Regions from separate parts of the Humibacter antri genome, predicted to be linked through region 2. Evidence: predicted binding sites of a transcription regulator. Region 2 holds the regulator's gene; each other region holds the start of a gene.
The links. The regulator LexA, encoded in region 2, represses DNA repair genes until DNA is damaged. The targets are predictions, from matches to a motif close to TCGAACANNTGTTCGA.

Region 1 (6,940 bases), on a different contig from region 2:
GCACGCCTGCCCTTCAGCTGGCCGCGCCACGTCGGTCAGGTGCCGATGATCTCGGCGCACCTGCGCACGTTCGCGCCCGACGATCAGGACAAGCGGTACTGGGACGAAACGTCCACGCCGCTCTACCCGTTCGGTCATGGACTCGGTTACGCCGACTTCTCGTACTCCGCCCCCCGCCTCGACCGCACGGAGATCTCCCTCGGCGACACCGTGACCGTGGCGGTCGAGGTCACCAACGCCTCCGATCGCCGCGCCGACGAAGTCGTTCAGCTCTACATCCACCAGCGCCACGGCACTTCGTCGCGACCGGTGCGCGAGCTCAGGGGCTTCCAGCGACTCACCCTCGACGCGGGCGAAACCCGCACCGTCTCCTTCAACCTCGGCCCCGCCGAACTGCGCTACTGGAGCGCCGCAACCCGCGACTGGGTGCAGGATGCCACGACGATCGACCTCGGCGTCGGCGGCGACTCGACCGTCGAGCTCGCGAGCCGGCTGGAGGTCAGAAGCCCGAAGCGTTAGATGACCGCGAGCGACCGCCGTCGGATTGCCGACCCCGTCGTCGACCCTCAGCTGCGAACACGTGGCGGGAACACCATCACTTCTTCATCGGCGGCGCATCGTTCGGTGCGAGGTACCCGCCGATCTGCCGGAACAGTGTGTCGGCGGCATTCGCATAGTTCCCCTGATCGTCGAAGGCGGCGGGCGTGAACGTGCAGGCGACGGCGATGGCGATCTTCTTCGACGGCAGATACGCCTCGGCGGCGCTATACCCGCTGAGCAGCGGATTCTGCAGCATCCACGGTCCGGAGCGCACCACTCCGAGGCCGTAGTTGTATCCGTCGACCTGCGTGAAGCATGAGCCGCCGCACACCGGCAGGTGCGTACCGAAACCGATCAGCTTGGAGTCGGTCATGGCGTGGAAGCTGTTCTTCGACAGCAGCTTGCCCGTGCCGATCGCCACAGCAGTAGTGGTCATATCGGTGATGTCGGTGGTCTCGGCCGCCCCGTCCGGCGTCCCCCATGCGGGGTTCCAGTACGTCGACTCCTCATAGAACGGTGTGCCCGCCGGTACCCCCAGTTGCACCCGCCGCTCGGAGCTGTAGGCGTGCAGGGTCGGACCGGGGAAGACCGCGGTCGAGTTCGCGACGGTGTGCTTCAAACCCATCGGGGCGAGCACCTTCTGCTCGAGCAGCTGATCCAGCGGCTTCTCGCCGATCATGGCGAGGATGTGACCGAGGATCATGAAGTTGGTGTGCGAGTAGCTCCAGTTGGTCCCCGGCGCGAATTCCAACGGTCGGTCGAAGGCGTACTTGATCCGTTCGTCGAACGTGAAGAGGTGGAACGGGTTCGTGTTGTACGCCGCAGTCCACCCCGGGTCCGTCTCGAAGTCGGGATAGCCGGATGTCTGGTTCGCGAGCATCTTGAGGGTGACCTTGTCGGCATCCGGGAGCTGCGGCATCCACTTGTCGATCGTGTCGTCCAGGGTCACCTTGTGCTCGTCGACATACTGCAGCAGCAGATTGCTCACGTATTCGAAGGCGACGGCACCATTGCGGAACTGCATGTCGGTCTTCGCGGGCACGCCGGTCATGGAGTCGCCGAACGCCTGCGTGGTGACCACCTTGCCGCCCACCGTGACCCGCACGATCACGGCCTTCAGGTGCTGCTGCGTCATGGCTGTCCGCACGATGGAGGCGATGCCCTTCGCCTGCGTCGATTCGGCCGCCGCAGAGGATCGGGGTGATGCCGTCGGTGTCGGCGATGTCGTGCAGCCGTTGAGTCCCGCGGCCACCGCCAGTGCGACGACGGTGGCACATCCGATCACTGCTCTTCGGGGAGATCGTCTCGTCCCACTCGAAACCGCACCTAGCACGATGCCTCCGCTCATCACCGGCGCAGCCATTGCAGTCTGCAGTCTTGACTGTATGACTCCCGGAGCGCAGTCACAGCAGGTCGGGCTCGCCTCATCCTGCTCCACAACGGGGGACACGGGGCACCGATCGACCGAACCGATAAACTGACGCACCCCGCCCCCTACCGCTGAGGAGTCCCTCCGTGCGAGTCACCGTGCTCCGTGCCAAGATTCACCGCGCGACGGTGACCAGGGCCGATCTGCACTACGTCGGTTCGTTGACGGTGGATGCCGACCTGCTTGCGGGATCCGGCATTCTCGTGGGCGAGAAGGTCAGCGTGGTCAACATCGACAACGGAGCGCGGTTCGAGACGTACGTCATCGAGGGCGAACCCGGCTCTGGCGTGATCGGCGCGAACGGCGCGGCGGCACGCCTTGTGAGCGTGGGTGACCGGGTGATCGTGATGGCGTACGGGTCGGTGAAGCTCTCGAAGGCCTCCGCGGTGCGACCGAAGGTGATCATGGTGGATGCGCAGAATCGCGTGCAGCACAGCGGCGATGATGCGGCGTTCCCGGTCACGTATCCGTCATGACGCGCACCGCCGACGTCCGACTGGGGCAACGGTCGTCGCGAGCGATGCAGACCGGATGTCCGGATAGGCTCGCAAGCGACGGTCGAACGGCGGTCGACGGATCGTGAGGGGGGCGGCATGCCCGACGAGCAGCGGAACGTTCCGACGCAGATCAACTTCGACATCGCAGCCGAGGTCGAAGCAGGCAGTTTCGCGGACTTCGCGAGCATCTGGCACACCGACAGCGTGTTCGTGCTCGACTTCGCGTCGCTGCGCGGTCCGGCCACCGAGACCCTCGACGAAGACGGCGAACCGCAGCGGTCGGTGAACGCGCGAGTCGTGACCCGAGTTCGCATTCCGCCCGAGCAGGTCTTCGAACTGGCGAAGGCGCTGACGCGCGAGCTCGAGCTGTGGGAACAGCAGACCGGCAAACGCTCGGGACAATAGCACTCGGGGCGGTGCGGCGGTCTGCACCTTCCGGCACGAAGCGGCGGCGGACAGGGTCAGCATTCAGGCCTGCACCGTGGCCGATCAGGCCTGCACCGTGGCCGATCAGGCCCGTACCGCGACCGATCAAGCCAGCACCAGATCGATCAGGCGCACCGCGACCGATCAGGCCCGGTCGAACCGCGTGCCGTTACCTTGCTTCGGCAGGATGCCGAAGATCACGCCGATCACAGACCCGGCGAACGGAATGAGCGTGAGCAGGAACCACCATCCAGCCAGGTTCGCATCGTGCAGCCGGCGCACGATCACTGCGATGGTCGGCACGATCACGGCGAGCGCGTACAGCCCGAACACGATGCCGATGACCGTGCTCCCCGTCGTGGGTCGGGGCGCGGATGGTCCCGCCAGACTGTTCGCCATCTCGACACCGATGCCCGCGAGCAGGAACAGCACGACGTTCAGCGCGTAGGCCCACCAGAACTCGCTGCGGCTCGCCCGGCCGTGGAACACCGCGTACTTCGTGAAGTATCGGGCGATGGCCTCCTGCGGCGTCGCTCGGTAGATCGGCTTGTCCGACGGATGCCTCGACGCGGCGATTTCCGCCGCGTCGACCGCATCCTGCGCGAAGTCATCAGCCCCGGTGCTCACGAACACATGCTGACATAGATGCGACCGAGCCGAGGGCCGAGCTTGCCTGACTGGCCGAGTCGACCGAGCATGTCGAGTCGTGCGGAGACGTGCAGAGGCGCGGAGATGCGCAGAGGTGTGGAGACGTGCGGAGGTGCGGAGACGTGCAGAGGTGCGGAGACGTGCAGAGGTGCGGAGACGTGCAGAGGTGCGGCGTCGAGCAGCGACGAGCATATGCGTGCCGCCGAGCGACCGTGCGCACTCAATCGATGACGCGGATCAGCTCCCACACGCCGGGATCAGCCAGTCGCACGTCGAACACGCGGGTGTCGTCGTCGTCGCTGGTGCCCTGAAAGCGCCACCCCTTCAGCGGTGTGGGCGGATGCGTGATCGCCGGGCTCAGGGGAACGCCGGGCTCGGGCCCGAGCCGAGTGGGAGTGTCGGTGACCCGGTAGCGGCGGCCGGCCCAGAACATCCGTCTCGGAACGCCGTCTTCATTGATCCAGACGGTGACGATGTCGGTGGTATGAGTGATGCTCACGGCAGACCTCCTCACGGATATGTCGAACAAAGCTTCGACGAAAGGAGAATAGATCAGATGCGCGCGACACGCCAAAGGGATCCTCCGGTCGAGGGCCGAGCGGCCGCGCTGAACCGTCTGAGAAGCCGCAGCTCGCGACGCCATCTAGCATCGGAGGGTGCCCTCCCCGATCTATGAGCTCCTGAACCTTGCCCGCACGATCGCCTGCGAGGCGGGCGACCTCGTCCGCGCCAGGCGTGAGGAAGGGGTCGAGGTTGCAGCGACGAAGACGGCCCCCGAAGACATCGTCACGGCGGCCGACCGCGAGTCCGAAGACCTCATCAGGGGACGCATAGCTGACGCCCGCCCCGGCGATGGCTTCTTCGGCGAGGAGAGCGACGCGAGCGCGAGCACCAGCGGGCTGACGTGGATCGTCGACCCGATCGACGGCACGGTCAACTACCTCTATGGCATTCCGGCCTACGCCGTCTCGATCGCCGCGGTGGAGGGCGACCCTGATCCGAATACGTGGCGCTCGCTGGCATCCGCTGTCGTCAATCCCGCCAACGGCGAGGTGTACACGGCGAGCGCGGGCGGCGGCGCCTACCTCGGGAGCAAGCGGCTGCAGGTGGCCACCGGAAAACAGTTGTCACTCGCCCTGCTGGGCACCGGGTTCTCGTACGACTCCCGCCGGCGGGGGCTGCAGGCCGAGGCGGTGAGCATGCTCATTCCGAGGGTGCGCGACATTCGCCGGATCGGTGCGGCCTCCCTCGACCTGTGCAACGTCGCGGCCGGGCGGTTGGATGCCTACTACGAGAAGGGCCTCAAGCCCTGGGACCACGCGGGCGGTGCGCTGGTCGCGACGGAGGCGGGCGCGAAGGTCGCCGGCCTGCACGGTGCGGCCGCGAGCCGCGCGCTGACCATCGCGGCGGAGCCGGGTCTCTTCGCGCAGCTCGAGCCGATTCTCGACGAGCTCGGCGTCGTCGACCGCTGAGCGGTCCGCAGGCGGCTGAGCCGCTCCGGCAGCTTGAGCCGCTCCCGTGGCTTCGGCCATTCCCGTGGCTTGAGCCACTCCGCAGCTTGAGCCGCTCGCGCAGGTTGAGCCGCTCGCGTGGGTTGAGCCGCTCGCGCAGGTTGAGCCGCTCGCGTGGGTTGAGCCACTCCCGCAGGTTGAGCCGCTCCCGTGGCTTCGGCCATTCCCGTGGGTTGAGCTTGTCGAAACCCGCAATCGGTTTCGCTCCCGGCCGCATTGCCGTCCCCTCGCTGCGCGTCTCGCCGGCACCGGCGTCTGGGACCCGAACTCAACCGGCGGATGCGGTTCGGCCCACGACCCAGACTGCCGTGTCGGCGGGCAGCTCCGCACCGTCGAGCCGTTTGCTCGCGACGATCACCTCGCCGACCGGGAGCGGAACGGATGCCTGCCCCAGGTTGCCCAGAACCGTGACGTCTCCGTTGCGGAACGCCACGACGTCGTCGCCGTAGCCCTCCAGCCATTCCAGGCTCCCGCTGCCGAGCGAGCGTCGCTCGCGCTCGGCGAGCAGCAGTTTGTACAGCGAGAGCGTGGAGTCGGGCTCGCCATTCTCGACGTCGCGCGCCATCGTCGCCCACTCGGCGGGCTGCGGCAGCCAGCTCTTCCCGTTGTCGCTGAAGCCGTACGAGAGCCCGGAGGCGGTCCACGGGATCGGCACTCGGCATCCGTCACGTCCATAGTGCTCGCCGCCGGAGCGGAACCACGTGGGGTCCTGTCTGGCGGAGTCGGGCAGGTCGATCACCTCGGGGAGCCCCAGCTCCTCGCCCTGGTAGACGTACGCCGAACCGGGCAATGCCAGCATCACGGTCGTCGCGGCACGTGCGCGCTGTAGACCGAGCCTCTCATCGGGCCGGAACGGCGTCTCGGGTCCGATTCCATAACCCTGCGGGATCTCCTCGGTGAGGCCGAAGCGAGTGGGATGGCGGATCACGTCGTGATTCGAGAGCACCCACGTGCTCGGTGCGCCGACACCATTGAACGCCGCGAGAGAGTCCGCGATCACTTCGCGAAGGGCATCCGGATTCCACGGCGTCTCGAGGTAGGTGAAGTTGAATGTCTGCTGCATCTCATCGGGGCGCACGTACCTCGCGAGCTTCGCGGGCGGGCTCACCCATGCCTCTCCGCACAGTGCACGATCACCGTCGTACTCCGCGAGCACTTCGTGCCAGTCGCGGAAGATGTCGTGGCCGCCCTCCTGAGCCCACATCGGTGAACCAGCTGCCTCGTCGTCGATGCCGGGCCCGAGCGTGACACCTGCGCCGCTCAGCGATCCGCCGCGCTGCTCCGGCGTGTAGTCGGGCAGGCCCTTCGCTTTGACCATGCCGTGCGCGACGTCGATGCGAAACCCGTCGACGCCGCGATCCAGCCAGAACCTCAGGATGCCGCGGAACTGCTCCCACACCCACGGGCTCTCCCAGTTGAGGTCGGGCTGTGACGCGTCGAACAGATGCAGGTACCACTGGCCGGGCGTTCCGTCGGCGTTCGTGGTGCGGCTCCAGGCGGGACCGCCGAAGACCGACTCCCAGTTGTTCGGCGGGAGATCACCGTTTTCGCCTTCGCCGTCGCGGAACCAGTAGCGACTGCACGCCTCGCCGCCGGGAGCGGATGCCAGCGCCTCCTGGAACCAGCGGTGGTCGGACGACGTGTGGTTGGGCACCAGGTCGACGATGACGCGCAGGCCGAGGTCGTGTGCGGCCGTGAGCAACCGATCGAAGTCGTCGAGGGTTCCGAAGAGGGGATCCACGTCGCAGTAGTCGGCGACGTCGTAGCCGGCGTCGCGTTGCGGGGAGGTCATGAAGGGGGAGAGCCAGACCGCGTCGACGCCGAGATCGTGCAGGGCCGGCAGGTGTGCGGTGATGCCGGGCAGGTCGCCGACTCCGTCTCCGTTGCTG
Region 2 (6,940 bases):
TGACCTCCTCCACTTTCCCGACCGGCACCATCGTCGGGTACCCGCGCGTCGGCCGTCGTCGCGAACTCAAGAAGGCCGTCGAGGCCTTCTGGGCGGGCACGATCACCTCGGACGAACTCGAGGCCACTGCCGCCGAGCTCCGTCGTACGACGCGTGACCGGCTTTCGCAGCTCGGCCTCGGCAAGACCGGCTCCGCCATCCCCGAGACGTTCAGCTACTACGACCAGGTGCTGGATGCCGCCACAACGCTCGGAGCGATCCCGTCCCGTTTCGCTCGGCTGCAGGATGCCCAGGGCCGCGTCGACCTCGCAGGCTACTTCACGATCGCCCGCGGCGCTGGCGAGGATGCCCCGCTGGAGATGACGAAGTGGTTCGACTCGAACTATCACTACCTCGTACCGGAGATCGGCGCTGACACCGAGTTCCGGCTGGCGTCCGATCGACTCGTCCGCGAGTTCGAGGAGGCCAAGGCGGACGGATATCTCACGCGCCCGGTCATCGTCGGCCCGGTCACGTTCCTGGCGCTCAGCAAGCCCGCCGATGGCGCACCCGAGGGCTTCCGGCCGTTGTCGCGGCTCGCGGATGTGCTCCCGGCCTATGTACGACTTCTCGCCGAGCTGAAGTCAGCGGGCGCCGAATGGGTGCAACTGGACGAGCCGGCACTGGTGAGCGAGAGCCTCGATGACGCGCGAGCCGACGTGCTCGCGGCCGCCAGCACCGCATACGAGACACTGGGCGCCGCGTCGGACAGGCCGAGCCTCTTCGTCGCGGCCCCATACGGCGGCCTCGACGACGCCCTTCCGATTCTCGCAGCCACGAATGTCGAGGCGATCTCGCTCGATCTGGTGCGTGGGGGCATCCCCTCCGGGCTGGATGCCGACACCAAGGCCGCGTTGCGCGGCAAGACCGTGGTCGGCGGTGTGATCGACGGGCACAACGTCTGGCGCGGCGACCTCGAGTCCGCCTTCGGCGCACTCGAGTCGTTGCTCGCACTGTCGCCCAACATCGCGGCATCCACGTCCACTTCGCTGCTGCATGTGCCGCACGATGTCGAGGATGAGCCGGCGCTGGATGATCGGCTGAGGTCCTGGCTCGCCTTCGCCGATCAGAAGGTCGTCCAGGTGGCAACGCTGGCACGGGGTCTGGACGACGGGCACGAGGCGATCCAGGACGAGCTGGCACAGGCATCCGCAGCCCTCACCGATCGGCTGGGTGCGCCTGGGGTGCGCGACGGTGCGGTGCGTGGTCGTGCCGGGGCGCTCACCGATGCCGACTTCCGGCGCGGTGACTATGCAATCAGGCTGGCGGCTCAGGACGCCGCCCTCGGCCTCCCGCTGCTGCCAACGACCACGATCGGATCGTTCCCGCAGACCGGCGACATCCGGCGTGCGCGCGCACAGTTCGCGAAGGGCGTCATCAGTGAGGCGGAGTACCTCGGGCTCATGCGGGGCGAGATCAAACGCGTCGTCGACCTTCAGGAGGAGATCGGCATCGACGTCATAGTTCACGGTGAGCCGGAGCGCAACGACATGGTGCAGTACTTCGCCGAGAACCTGGACGGATTCGCGGTGACGCAGAACGGCTGGGTTCAATCGTACGGAAGCCGGTGCACGAGGCCGTCGATCCTGTGGGGAGACGTGTCGCGTCCGAAGCCGATCACCGTCGAGTGGTCCACGTTCACCCAGTCGCTCACTGACAAGCCCGTGAAGGGGATGCTCACGGGTCCTGTGACCATCCTCGCCTGGTCGTTCGTGCGCGATGACCAGCCACTTGGCGACACGGCACGGCAGGTGGCGCTTGCCCTCCGCGACGAGATCGCCGCCCTGGAATCCGCAGGCATCCGCATCGTGCAGGTGGACGAGCCCGCGCTGCGCGAGCTGCTTCCGCTCAAGAAGACGGACCAGTCGGACTATCTCGACTGGTCGGTCGGCTCATTCCGCCTCGCCACGAGCGGTGTCGGCGACGCGACGCAGATCCACACGCACCTGTGCTACTCCGAGTTCGGCGTCGTGATCGACGCGATCCGCAACCTCGACGCCGACGTCACCAGCATCGAAGCCGCCCGCAGCCGCATGGAGGTGGTCGATGACATCAAGGCCAGCGGATTCGACCACGGAATCGGTCCCGGCGTCTACGACATCCATTCGCCGCGCGTGCCGTCGGTGGCCGAGGTCACCGAGCTCATCGAGAAGGCGCTGGGCGGCATCCCGGAGCGGCAGGTGTGGGTGAACCCGGACTGCGGGCTGAAAACGCGTGGTTACGACGAGACGGTGGCGTCGCTGAGGAACATCATCGAGGCGACCCGGGCCGTTCGCGAGAAGCAGCCGGCGTAGCGTACGGCGGCGGATGCCTGCGGCTGGATCAGCCCCTCGGCATCCGCCGCGAGCCTCGGTCGAGCTTTGTGAGAGCTCGGCGCAGGCCCTGAGCGTCGTGTTCGGAAGCGTCGCGGAACTCGCCGTGCACGAGCCGCATCATCGTGCCCCGCGATGCAGCGCGAGAGCGTCTGTCCAGGCGCGCCCCACCTTCTCCGGAGCAGCACCGAAGCGGTGCTCGACCCGGATCGAGCCGGTTGCATCGCCGAGGGGCGGCGCTCAGACCGCGCGCAGCACGGCGACGACCTTGCCGACCACGTCGGCGAAGTCGCCGAGGATCGGTTCGTAGGCCGAGTTGCGCGGCAGCAGCCAGGTGTGACCGTCCCGCTGACGGAACACCTTGACCGTCGCCTCTCCGTCAAGCATGGCCGCGACGATGTCGCCGTTCTCCGCCGTCTTCTGCTGCCGAACGACCACCCAGTCACCGTTGCAGATGGCAGCGTCGATCATCGACTCGCCCTGCACCTTCAGCATGAACAGCTCACCGTTGCCGACGAGTTGCCGGGGGAGCGGGAACACCTCCTCGACCTGCTGCTCCGCTGTGATCGGAACACCGGCGGCGATCCGGCCCACCATGGGCACCATGGTGGCGTCCCCGACGGGAATCGAGGTCTCGAAGTCGGCAGTCGCCTCGGCGCGGCCCGTGCTCTCCGGCAGATCGATCAGAACCTCGAGTGCACGGGGGCGGTTCGGGTCGCGACGCAGGTATCCGCTCAATTCGAGCTGACCCAGCTGATGCGCCACGCTGGAAAGCGACGCGAGACCCACTGCGTCGCCTATCTCGCGCATGCTCGGCGGGTATCCTCGCTGGCTCACGGAACGCTGGATGACCTCGAGGATCGCACGCTGCTTGTCGCTGAGGCTCTTGCGTCGTCGCGTGCGCGGCTTCTCCGTTGCGCGGCTGCGGCGAGCGGTAGGCGCCGAGGCAGCTGCAGTTCCGGCTCCGTGTTGCGGATCATCCGGCTGCGGGCCGTCGTGCTGTACATGGTCGACGTCGGTCACGTGCTCTTCCTCTCGTCATCGGCGGCCGACGCTGCTCTCTGCTGCGGCGATCTGCCCTTGTGGTTCGCGGTCTGCGACGAACGTTTCGAACGTCTCCCGCGGCGGATGCCGCAGCTTCTCGCAGCGGAGCTGCTCGAGCCTGTGCCGCTCAACATGCTCAATCGGTGAGGTAGCGGGATGCGAGCATCCGCAACCACACCTCGATCGAATGTCGGTGGTGCGTGTTGACGTTGTTCCTGACAGATCGAAACTCTATCCGGGTTTCGACCTGGATCGGCCATTCTGTTCGAGCGTGTTGGCAACTCGGACCGAAGAGATCCGAACATACCGTTGAATTCCGAAGGAATCGAAGATAGATTCGGAACACGGGTTCGAGACTGAAGGGAGACCGTCATGACGACCATCGCACTCGCGCACGCGGCACGGAACCGTCCGACGGCGAATCGTTCGACGCTGGACGGCTCGACGAGCCACCTGGATGCCGCCCCGGTTCGCTCGCAGGCGCCGGCCGATGTACGCCGCTCACGTGTCCGCACGCGTCTCACTCGTCGTGGCCGGGCCGTGCTGTCGGCGCTCATCGTGCTGCCGCTCCTGATGGGCGGGGGCGCGCTTCTGGCCAGTGGCGGTGCCATGGCGGGCATCCGGTCCTCGGGCGCGTCATTCCACCATCTGACGGTGCAGTCGGGTGAGTCATTGTGGAGCATCGCCCAACGTGTGGCCCCGCGAGATGACCCGCGGGATGTGGTCCTAGCGTTCGTCGATCTGAACGGCCTCTCGTCGAGCATGGTGCAGGCGGGGGAGCGACTGGCGATCCCGCGCGAGTTCGACGGCTCGAGCCGGTGAAGGTCCGCTCTAGCATTGATGCGTGACCTCGTTCTCCGATCTTCCGCTCCGCGATGATCTGCGCGGCAAGTCGCCGTACGGAGCACCACAGGCGCCTGTGCCAGTGGCGCTGAACGTCAACGAGAACACGCATCCGATTCCGGGCGACGTCGTGGCAGACATCCTCGAGTCGGTCGGAGAAGCGCTGAAGGGCGCGAACCGCTACCCGGATCGGGAATTCGTCGAACTGCGCGAAGCCCTGGCGAGCTACCTCGGACACGGTCTGGATGCGTCGCACATCTGGGCGGCGAACGGCTCCAACGAGGTGCTCCAGCAGATCATGCAGGCGTTCGGCGGCCCCGGACGCAGCGCCCTCGGGTTCGCGCCCACCTACTCGATGTACCCGCTGCTCGCGGCCGGGACGGGAACCGGATGGATCGCGGCCGATCGGGCACCGGACTACACGGTCACGCCCGACGAGGCGGCCACCGTGGTGCGGGAACGCCGTCCAGACATCGTGATCCTGTGCGCGCCGAACAACCCGACAGGGACGCCGCTCGGCCTGGACGTCGTCGAAGCGGTCTACGGCGCGACCGACGGCATCGTGGTCGTCGACGAGGCTTACCAGGAGTTCATGCCCGAGGGAGCGCCGAGCGCACTGACCCTGCTTCCCAATCGTGAGCGGCTGATCGTCTCACGCACGATGAGCAAGGCGTTCGCGTTCGCCGGTGTGCGGCTCGGCTACCTCGCGGCCGACCCCGCCGTGGCCGACGCCCTCCGTCTCGTGCGGCTGCCGTATCACCTCTCCGTTCTCACGCAGACGGCGGCCGTGGCAGCGCTTCGGCACTCCGGCGAGATGCTCGCGACAGTGCGCGACATCGTGCGGCAACGGGACCGGATCGCATCCCGTCTGACGGAATTGGGCTATCCCGTGCACGACTCGGGCAGCAACTTCGTGTTGTTCGGCGGGGTGGACGACCCTCACGCGATGTTCCTCGCTCTCAAAGAACGGGGCATTCTCGTGCGCGATGTCGGCATACCGCATCACCTGCGCGTAAGCGCCGGCACGGAGGCGGAGACCACTGTCTTCCTCGATGCCATGGGCGAACTGACCCCTGCACCGGCCGCCACGGCATCGTCGACCGCATCGACGAGCACGGCTTCCTCCCTCAATTAGGCTTGACGGCATGAGCAGCCGTACTGCGAGCATCCGCCGCGAGACCAGCGAGTCGAGCATCGAGCTGTCGCTCGATCTGGACGGCTCCGGCCACAGCAGCGTGCACACCACGGTGCCGTTCTACGACCACCTGCTCACCGCGTTCGCCAAGCACTCGCTCACCGATCTGACGGTGCGGGCAAAAGGCGACATCGAGATCGACGTTCACCACACTGTGGAAGACGTCGGCATCGTACTCGGCCTCGCGATCAAGGAGGCGCTCGGCGACAAGTCGGGAATCTCGCGCTACGGGGATGCGACCGTGCCGCTCGACGAGGCGATCGTGCAGGCTGTTGTCGACATCTCCGGGCGCCCGTATCTCGTGCACTCCGGCGAGCCGGTCGGTTTCGAACACCACTTGATCGGGGGCCACTTCACCGGATCGATGGTGCGGCACGTCTTCGAGGCGATCGCGTTCAACGCCGCGCTCACCGTGCATGTGCGTGTGCTCGGGGGTCGCGACCCGCACCACATCGCGGAGGCGGAGTTCAAGGCGTTCGCCCGTGCGTTCCGGCAGGCGAAGGCGACCGATCCGCTCGTTCGGGGCATCCCGTCGACGAAGGGCGCACTGTGACAGGCGGCCAGGCCGCCGCTCCCGCGCCCTCGGTCGTCGTGCTCGACTACGGTTCGGGCAATGTGCACTCGGCGGCCAAAGCACTCGAAGCGGCGGGAGCGCACGTGAGGCTCACGAGCGAACGCGAGGCTGCGATGGATGCCGACGGGCTGGTGGTCCCCGGTGTCGGCGCGTTCCAAGCGGTCGTGGATCAGCTTCAGGCTGTGCGCGGTGCCGAGATCATCGACCGGCGCCTCGCGGGCGGACGTCCGGTGCTCGGCATCTGCGTGGGCATGCAGGTGCTGTTCGAGCGCGGCGTCGAGCACGGACATGACACGAAGGGCCTCGGCGAGTGGCCGGGCTCTGTCGATCGGCTGGCATCCGACGTGCTGCCCCACATGGGTTGGAACTCCGTGGAGGCTCCTTCCGACTCCGTGCTGTTCGACGGTGTGGGTGACGAACGCTTCTACTTCGTGCATTCGTACGCGGCGCAGCGCTGGGAGATGGAGCAGTCCGGCCCATTCGCGGCCGCAAAGCTCACCTGGGCCGACCACGGAGGGCGATTCCTCGCCGCCGTCGAGAACGGGCCGCTCTCGGCCACTCAGTTCCACCCGGAGAAATCCGGTGAGGCGGGCATCCGGCTGCTGACCAACTGGGTGAAGAGCCTGCCTGTCATCCCCGCCTAGGCTGCGGTATTCGGCCGCTTCTCGCCTACCGTCAACGTCACCGAAAGAGCAAAGCCACAGATGAGCCCCATCAGCGACACCCCCGAACTCGTGCTGCTCCCCGCCGTCGACATCGCCGACGGCAAGGCGGTACGGCTGACGCAGGGCGAAGCGGGAAGCGAGACGAGCTACGGCGACCCGGTCGACGCGGCGCACGAATGGGTCGAGCAGGGCGCGGAGTGGATTCATCTCGTCGACCTCGACGCGGCGTTCGGCCGCGGCCACAACCGGGACGTGCTCAAGGCCGTCA
Region 3 (6,940 bases), on a different contig from region 2:
GCACGGCGAGAAAGCAGGTCATGCCCAGTTCATCGGCTGCGGCGTTCAGCTCCGGAACGCTCGCGGCCTGAAGATCGGGAACGGCCGCCATCGCAAGCGCTGCGAGCCGCGCGCCGAGCGCGTAGCGCCCGTCGGTTTCGCGCAGGACGAGGCCGTGGTCATCCAGGGTTCGCAGCAGCCGATAGACGATGGAGCGATGCACACCGAGCCGCCGGGCGAGCTCGTCGACGGCGAGCGGCGCGCGCGCGTCGGCGAGCTCCTCCAGAATGCGGATGCCGCGACTCAGCGTCTGCGACGCCGGTGCGGCGGGACCGGGGCCGAATGTGTGGCCCGGGCACTGCGTGTCGGGTGCCCCGGGTGCTATGCCGGTCATGGTGTCGGGTGCCCCGGGTGCTGTGGTGGTCGTGGTGCCGGGTGCCGCGGTCGCGGTGTCGGGCGCGCCGGTCGCTGTGTTGGCGCCGGTCGCGGTGTCGGGTGTGTCGGGTGTGCGGGGGCCGCTGTGTCGGGTGTGCCGGACGGTGTGTCGGGTGCCCGGGTTGCTGTGTCGGGTGCGCCCTCTATTCCCACGCGCGTCATCCTCGTGTGCTGCCGTGCGGGCGGTCGATCGGAGACACGCCGGTGCCGAACCCGAGAGCGGCCGCTTCCGGGCCGCACGGCCGACGTGTCTCCGATTGGCCGCACGCCGAAAGCGGCCATCGCAGTGGGGTCGGTTGCGGCATGGGCGCCTCAAATCTATGATTTGTTCAATAGTAGAACTCAGTGTTCGAATATAGAACACGAAGACCTTCACCACAACCTCGACACCGATGTCCGAGGAAGGATCCACTCCATGCAGTTCCACCACCACGGGTACGTCTCAGGCGACCCGACCGTTCTGCCGGCTGCGGGTGCCGGGATCGATCGGTCCGCAGACATCCCCGACGATGTCGACGTGCTGATCGTCGGCTCCGGACCGGCGGGCATGCTTCTGGCGGCGCAGATGGCGCAGTTTCCCGACGTGACGACACGCCTCATCGAACAGCGCGACGGGCGCCTCGTGCTGGGGCAGGCCGACGGCATCCAACCGCGCAGCGTCGAGACGTTCCAGGCGTTCGGCTTCGCGGAGCGCATCACCGCCGAGGCGTACAACATCGCCTACATGAACTTCTGGGGCCCCGACCCGGAGAACCCGGCCGACATCATCCGCACCTCGCGCACCGAGGACTACGCCAAGCACATCGGCGAATTCCCGCACCTGATCGTGAACCAGGCGAGGGTGCTCGACTACTTCGCCGAGGCCGCCGCGCACGGTCCGGGCCGCATCGTGCCTGACTATGGCGTGGAGTTCCTCGGACTGACTGTTCACGAGATCGGCGACTACCCGGTCGAGGTGCGCATCCGCTACGTCGCGGGCGAGCGCGAGGGCGAAGAGCGGGTCGTGCGCGCCAGGTACGTCGCGGGGGGCGACGGGGCGCGAAGCCGGGTGCGCGATGCGATCGGGCGCAAGCACCTCGGCGAGTTCGCGCGGCATGCATGGGGCGTGATGGATGTCACGGTCAACACCGACTTCCCCGACTGGCGCATCAAGTGCGCGATCAATGCCGAGGCGGGGAACATCCTCCACATTCCCCGCGAGGGCGGCTACCTCTCTCGCATGTACATCGACCTCGGCGAGGTCGCTGACGACGACAATCACAAAGTGCGGCACACTCCGATCGAGGCGGTCATCGCGAAGGCCAACGAGATTCTGCACCCGTACTCGATCGACGTGAAGCAGGTCGCGTGGAGCAGCGTCTACGAGGTCGGGCACCGAGTCACCGACAAGTTCGACGAGGTGCCGGAGGGATCGGATCGCACCCCGCGCGTCTTCCTCATGGGCGATGCCTGTCACACCCACAGTGCCAAGGCCGGCCAGGGCATGAACGTGTCGATGCAGGACGGCTTCAACCTGGGCTGGAAGCTCGGCAACGTGCTCTCCGGCCGCAGCCCCGAGTCGCTGCTGGCCACCTACTCCGCAGAGCGTCAGCCCGTCGCGCAGGAGCTCATCGACTTCGACCGCGAGTGGTCGAGCATGATGGCGCGCAGACCGGAGGATTTCGCAGACCCGCAGGAACTTGCGGACTTCTACCTGCGTACGTCGGACTTCCCGTCCGGATTCCTCACGCAATACAAGCCGTCGATCATCACCGGCGAGCCGACGCACCAAGCGCTGGCGGTCGGGTTCCCGATCGGCAAGCGCTTCAAATCGGCCGAGGTGGTGGGTGTGTGCGATGGGAACATCCAGCATCTGGGTCACCACGCGAAGGCGGACGGACGCTGGCGCATCTACGCCTTCGCTGATGCAGGGACTGCGGGCGAACCGTCGGCTCTCGCCGATTGGGCAGGATGGCTGCAGGATGCCGCCGAGTCGCCACTGCGGCGGTTCACCCCTTCTGGCGACGACGTTGACGCAGTCTTCGACGTGAAGGCGATCTACCAGCAGAACTATGACGAGGTGGACATCGCGAAGGTGCCGGCCGTCTTCATGCCGCAGACCGGTCCTTTCGGCCTGACCGACTGGGAGAAGGTGTATGCGGCGGGGCCTGGCGAGGACATCTTCGACACACGTGAGCTGTCTCGTGACGGAGTCGTGGTGGTCGTGCGCCCGGACCAGTACGTCGCGCACGTTCTTCCGCTGACGGCCACCGATGAACTGACCGCCTTCTTCGAGGGCGTCATGCTGCAGCAGCCAACTGTGGTGTCGTCGCCGACGGTGCAGTAGTCGGTGACAACGCGGTAGGCGTGTGGTCGCGAACCCGGTGGCACGTACGTCGGGTTGGATGCGAGTCCAGCTGCACGTACGTCGTGATGCCCATGCCGGTGCGCAAGCCCGCCCTGCGGGGCTTCCCGCTACCTCGCACCGCCGACTGGCGTCGGTTCCGCGACCGAGCGCGCTCCGGGCGGTCGTCGCTTCGCGACTCTTCGGTGATGCGCCCATCCTGGTGACTTCGTGTGGAGCTCGATCGGAGTGCGAGCTGGATCAACGCTCTTCGGCGGCATCAGCAGGTACTGCGTATTGTCTCTGCTGATCTTCCAGCCGTTGTTGTGGAGCAGCAGATGGTGGAATCTGCAGAGCAGCACGCCGTCGGCGATGTCGGTCCGGCCGTGATCCGCGGCCCAGGCATCGATGTGGTGCGCCTCGGTGCTCCAGGGCGCCCGGTCGCATCCCGGCCAGACGCATCCTCCGTCCCGGGTGCGGAGCACGACGCGCTGCCGTCCGTTGAACAGGCGGCTCTCGCGACCGAGATCGAGTACATTCCCGGCCTCGTCGGTGTGAACGTCGATGGTGCCCGCGTTGCAGAGGTGCGTCTCGATGACAGAAAGCGGCACGGCGTCAACGCTCCCCTCGAGGTGTCCGATGCCGAAGGCAACTCCATCGGGCGCGTCATCGTCGCGGGTGACCATGACGCGAACGGCGGGTCGGTGCGTGCGGAGCGTTGTGGAATCATCCATTGCGGCGCCGCCGCGCAAGACCTCCATCATCGTGTCGAGTGCCAACTGTTCGTTGCTGCGCGGATCGGCGGCGAGCTCATCCGACCAGCGGCGGTCATCTTCGGAGACGAATCGCGGACCGCCTCGCCGCGGGCTCAGAGCAAGGTCGAGCAGCTGGGTCACGAAGACGCCGGACTCATCGTCGAAGACGGCATGTGCTGTCAGCTGACCATCGTGATTGCGGCGCATGGTCCAGGAGCGGTTGTCATACCGCCGCTGCCATCTTTCGCGCACGCCCAACGGGTCGATCTCATCACGCTTACGTCGTGCGAGACCGAAGAGCTCATCGACATGAGTCGACCTCGCCTCGTTGACGAGCGCACTCGCCGCGAGTCGCATCGCCTCAGCCTCGCAGGTCGCGTTCGGCTCCCCCAGTCCGCGAGCGATCGCATCGCCGGCAGCAGGCGACAGGATGCCGGCACTCACGGCTGCGACGATCGGGTGGCTCCAAGGAAGGGGAATGGAGTTCGCGGCGGAGCCCACACGCAGGTCACCTGCGTTGCCATCGGATGGGCCGCCCTCGGGTCCGTCGCCACCGAGTCCGTCGCTGTCTGACCCGCCACCATCGACGAGAAGCGCGCCGCTCATCTCCTTGGCACTCCGTCGCGCTCGTTCGGCGGCGTCGACTTCGCCCATGGCGCCACCCATCCGTACCTGACGGGATGCTTCGCCTCGGCTCGCGCCGGTAAGAGACTGCACGAAGCGAACCGCATTCTGGTGGCCGTTTCGTTGCGCGAGCCCGGCATGACCCAGAGCGCGCTCGGATCGCTTCGCCGCCACGCCGGCAGCGGCGGTGAGTACTGTGTCGAATTCCGCACGTGCGCGAGAGGCATCCGAGATCAATCGAGCCAGCACCTGGTCGGCGAGCGCGTCGATGGACTCGATCAGCGTGCGACCTTCTGCGCTCGTGCGTGTTGAATCGGCGCTCGCGCGAGTTGAATCTGCGCTCGCGTGCGTTGAATCGCGGTACCCGCCCGCGGAACCGGCATTGCCGCACGACAAAGCTGCACAGACACGAGAGGTCGTGTCCGTGAGCCGTTCGACGTTGCTGAGCATGCTCCCAATCTACGGCATAGATTCGAACATATCAACGACACGTACCGTTCCCTGTGCGGATCTACGGGAACTCCGATGCTGGGGACGGAAAGACTGTGTCGATCAGTGTCGAAGATAGGTCCAAATCGATGATCGTGCTCGACCGACTGCCGGTATGGACGCTTTTCGTCCCCACGGAGCCACCCGGAGACTTCTGCACAGACCATCGCAGTCGCGGGCATCCGCTGCTTCGCGATCGACATGATCGGTGCATGTACGACGCAATGCTGCAGACCTACGACGACGACACCCGACTGCCGTCAGTCGACCCCACACAACGCGAACTGGTGCTGCGCGAGGCCGGAATGGGCGCGCGGTCAACCGGCGTGACGCGGACCCACCTCGCCGATGCCACCCGCAGAGAGCCGGCCGACGAACTGGCGTACGGGCTCACGGGACACCTCGGTTCGAGGGTGCCGCCACGGCTTTCGGCAGGACGCGCGAGACGCGACGCAAGGTTGCCGAAAGCGGACGCGCAGCATGCGACGCGACGTCGCGCGACGGCCGCAGCACGAGATCCGGCGCCACGCAGGACGAGATCCGGCGCCACGTCGCACCAGGGCCGCGCCGTCGGGGGCCGGGTCACGCGGCGCGGCGCGCCCGGTTCTTCCAGGAGAGGATCAGCGCCTCGAGCTGTCCGTTCGGGAGGTCGCGCGGGTGGTGGGCGAGCTCGTCCGCGAACTGCTGCTGCTCGAGGTACGAAAGGTTCTGAGCCCACGGGAACGCAGAGATCACCTTGGCGCGGGCATCCATGATCGGCTTCGCCTTGGCGCGGCTCGGGCGCTTACGGCGAGGGGTCGTACTCGTGGAGGACTGCTCCGCGATACGGCTGGAGTTCTTCAACGATTCAGACATTTGTATCTATCAACACCACGAAGCGCAGTTTTATTCGGTTCATCCCAGTGATTTCGTCAGGTTTGTTCAGCATGCGTCCAAACGTGCCCGCCGCCAAGGGCTTGACGGGACGGCAGCTGCGTACAGTGCGGCGCCGGGTACGTCATCGACCGCCTCCTCCTTTTGCTGCTCAGCGGACAACGGGGGAGACTGGTTGCCATGACACACCCGGCGGCCGCCGACGCGGCGTCCGATTCCCCCATTCAGAACAGCACTCCCGAAGCATCCGAACACCCGACGGATGCCGCTTCGAAGCCCGACGAGCGCGGGTCGACGGCCGAGCAGCCCGACGGTTTCACGTTGTGGGCGGTGCTGAGACGCGATCCGCGGCGTCCACTCGACCTCGAAGAGTCGAAAGTCGAGCCGGCGACGTCGGAACTCACGTCCGCGGTGGCCGAGGTCGAGGCCGACGGCGTCACGGTTCGGGGCTTCTACGATGTCTCGGGGCTGAAGGCAGACGCCGACATCATGGTCTGGATGCACGGCCCGGTGGCGGAGCAGCTTCAGGCGTCGCTGCGCAGACTCAAGAGGACGACGCTGCTGGGCGACCTCCTCCCCACGTGGAACGCCATGGGCGTGCATCGCGGGGCGGAGTTCAACAAGGCCCACGTGCCGGCGTTCCTCGAGGGCATCGAGCCGCGGGAGTGGCTCACGGTCTATCCGTTCGTGCGCAGCTACGAGTGGTACCTTCTCCCCGACGCCGAGCGCAGTCGCATGCTTTCCGACCACGGTCGGAAAGGCGCGGCCTTCCGCTCGGTACTGGCCAACACGGTCGCCGCCTTCGCTCTCGGCGACTACGAATGGCTACTGCCGATGGAGTCAGACAATCTCGTCGATCTCGTCGACATGATGCGCGATCTCCGCGCGACGGATGCCCGCAGGCACGTGCGCAAAGAGGTTCCCTTCTATACGGGTCGGCGCATTCCTGTGACAGCCATTCCCGAGGTCTTGCAATGACGACATACGACGCGATCCTGCTCTCCAGCTTCGGCGGCCCGGAGGGTCAGGATGACGTCATCCCGTTCCTGCGCAATGTGACGCGCGGACGGGGTATCCCGGATGAGCGACTCGAAGAGGTCGCGCACCACTATCGCCACCACGGTGGCGTGAGCCCCATCAACGACCAGAACCGCGAGCTGAAGTCCGCCCTCGAGGCGGAGCTGACGCGTCGCGGCATCGACCTTCCGATCCACTGGGGCAACCGCAACTGGAAGCCGTACTTCACGGATGCCGTTCGCGAAGCACACGAGGCGGGTCACGATCGTCTGCTCGCCCTGGTCACCAGTGCCTATACCTCGTACTCGGGCGTCGGACAGTATCGCGAGGACTTCGAGCAGGCGCTGGCCGAGACCGGACTCACCGAGATCGTGTCGATCGACCGCATCCGCGAGTACTTCGACCACCCCGGCTTCGTCACGCCGCTGATCGAGGGTGTCGAAGC

Region 1: the regulator LexA is predicted to act here: its motif matches at 4,062-4,077, upstream of ACYVDK_RS08860 (DUF6504 family protein).
Region 3: the regulator LexA is predicted to act here: its motif matches at 4,589-4,604, upstream of ACYVDK_RS00880 (HNH endonuclease signature motif containing protein).

Annotation. Positions count from the first base shown of each region.
Region 1 covers NZ_BAAHAW010000020.1:7,718-14,657, reverse strand. Annotated here, with positions in the region: gene ACYVDK_RS08885 (glycoside hydrolase family 3 protein) at 1-519, shown strand, start outside; gene ACYVDK_RS08880 (serine hydrolase domain-containing protein) at 596-1,825, opposite strand; gene panD (aspartate 1-decarboxylase) at 2,056-2,445, shown strand; gene ACYVDK_RS08870 (DUF3467 domain-containing protein) at 2,563-2,871, shown strand; gene ACYVDK_RS08865 (DUF805 domain-containing protein) at 3,037-3,519, opposite strand; gene ACYVDK_RS08860 (DUF6504 family protein) at 3,761-4,039, opposite strand; gene ACYVDK_RS08855 (inositol monophosphatase family protein) at 4,197-5,012, shown strand; gene ACYVDK_RS08850 (glycoside hydrolase family 13 protein) at 5,320-6,940, opposite strand, start outside.
Region 2 covers NZ_BAAHAW010000043.1:57,650-64,589, forward strand. Annotated here, with positions in the region: gene ACYVDK_RS16615 (methylenetetrahydrofolate reductase) at 1-3, shown strand, start outside; gene metE (5-methyltetrahydropteroyltriglutamate--homocysteine S-methyltransferase) at 1-2,333, shown strand, start outside; gene lexA (transcriptional repressor LexA) at 2,592-3,374, opposite strand; gene ACYVDK_RS16630 (hypothetical protein) at 3,318-3,542, shown strand; gene ACYVDK_RS16635 (LysM peptidoglycan-binding domain-containing protein) at 3,768-4,217, shown strand; gene ACYVDK_RS16640 (histidinol-phosphate transaminase) at 4,240-5,373, shown strand; gene hisB (imidazoleglycerol-phosphate dehydratase) at 5,384-5,986, shown strand; gene hisH (imidazole glycerol phosphate synthase subunit HisH) at 5,983-6,651, shown strand; gene priA (1-(5-phosphoribosyl)-5-[(5-phosphoribosylamino)methylideneamino] imidazole-4-carboxamide isomerase) at 6,712-6,940, shown strand, end outside.
Region 3 covers NZ_BAAHAW010000002.1:34,402-41,341, reverse strand. Annotated here, with positions in the region: gene ACYVDK_RS00890 (IclR family transcriptional regulator) at 1-373, opposite strand, end outside; gene ACYVDK_RS00885 (FAD-binding monooxygenase) at 830-2,740, shown strand; gene ACYVDK_RS00880 (HNH endonuclease signature motif containing protein) at 2,869-4,566, opposite strand; gene ACYVDK_RS00875 (hypothetical protein) at 5,188-5,460, opposite strand; gene hemQ (chlorite dismutase family protein) at 5,659-6,456, shown strand; gene ACYVDK_RS00865 (ferrochelatase) at 6,453-6,940, shown strand, end outside.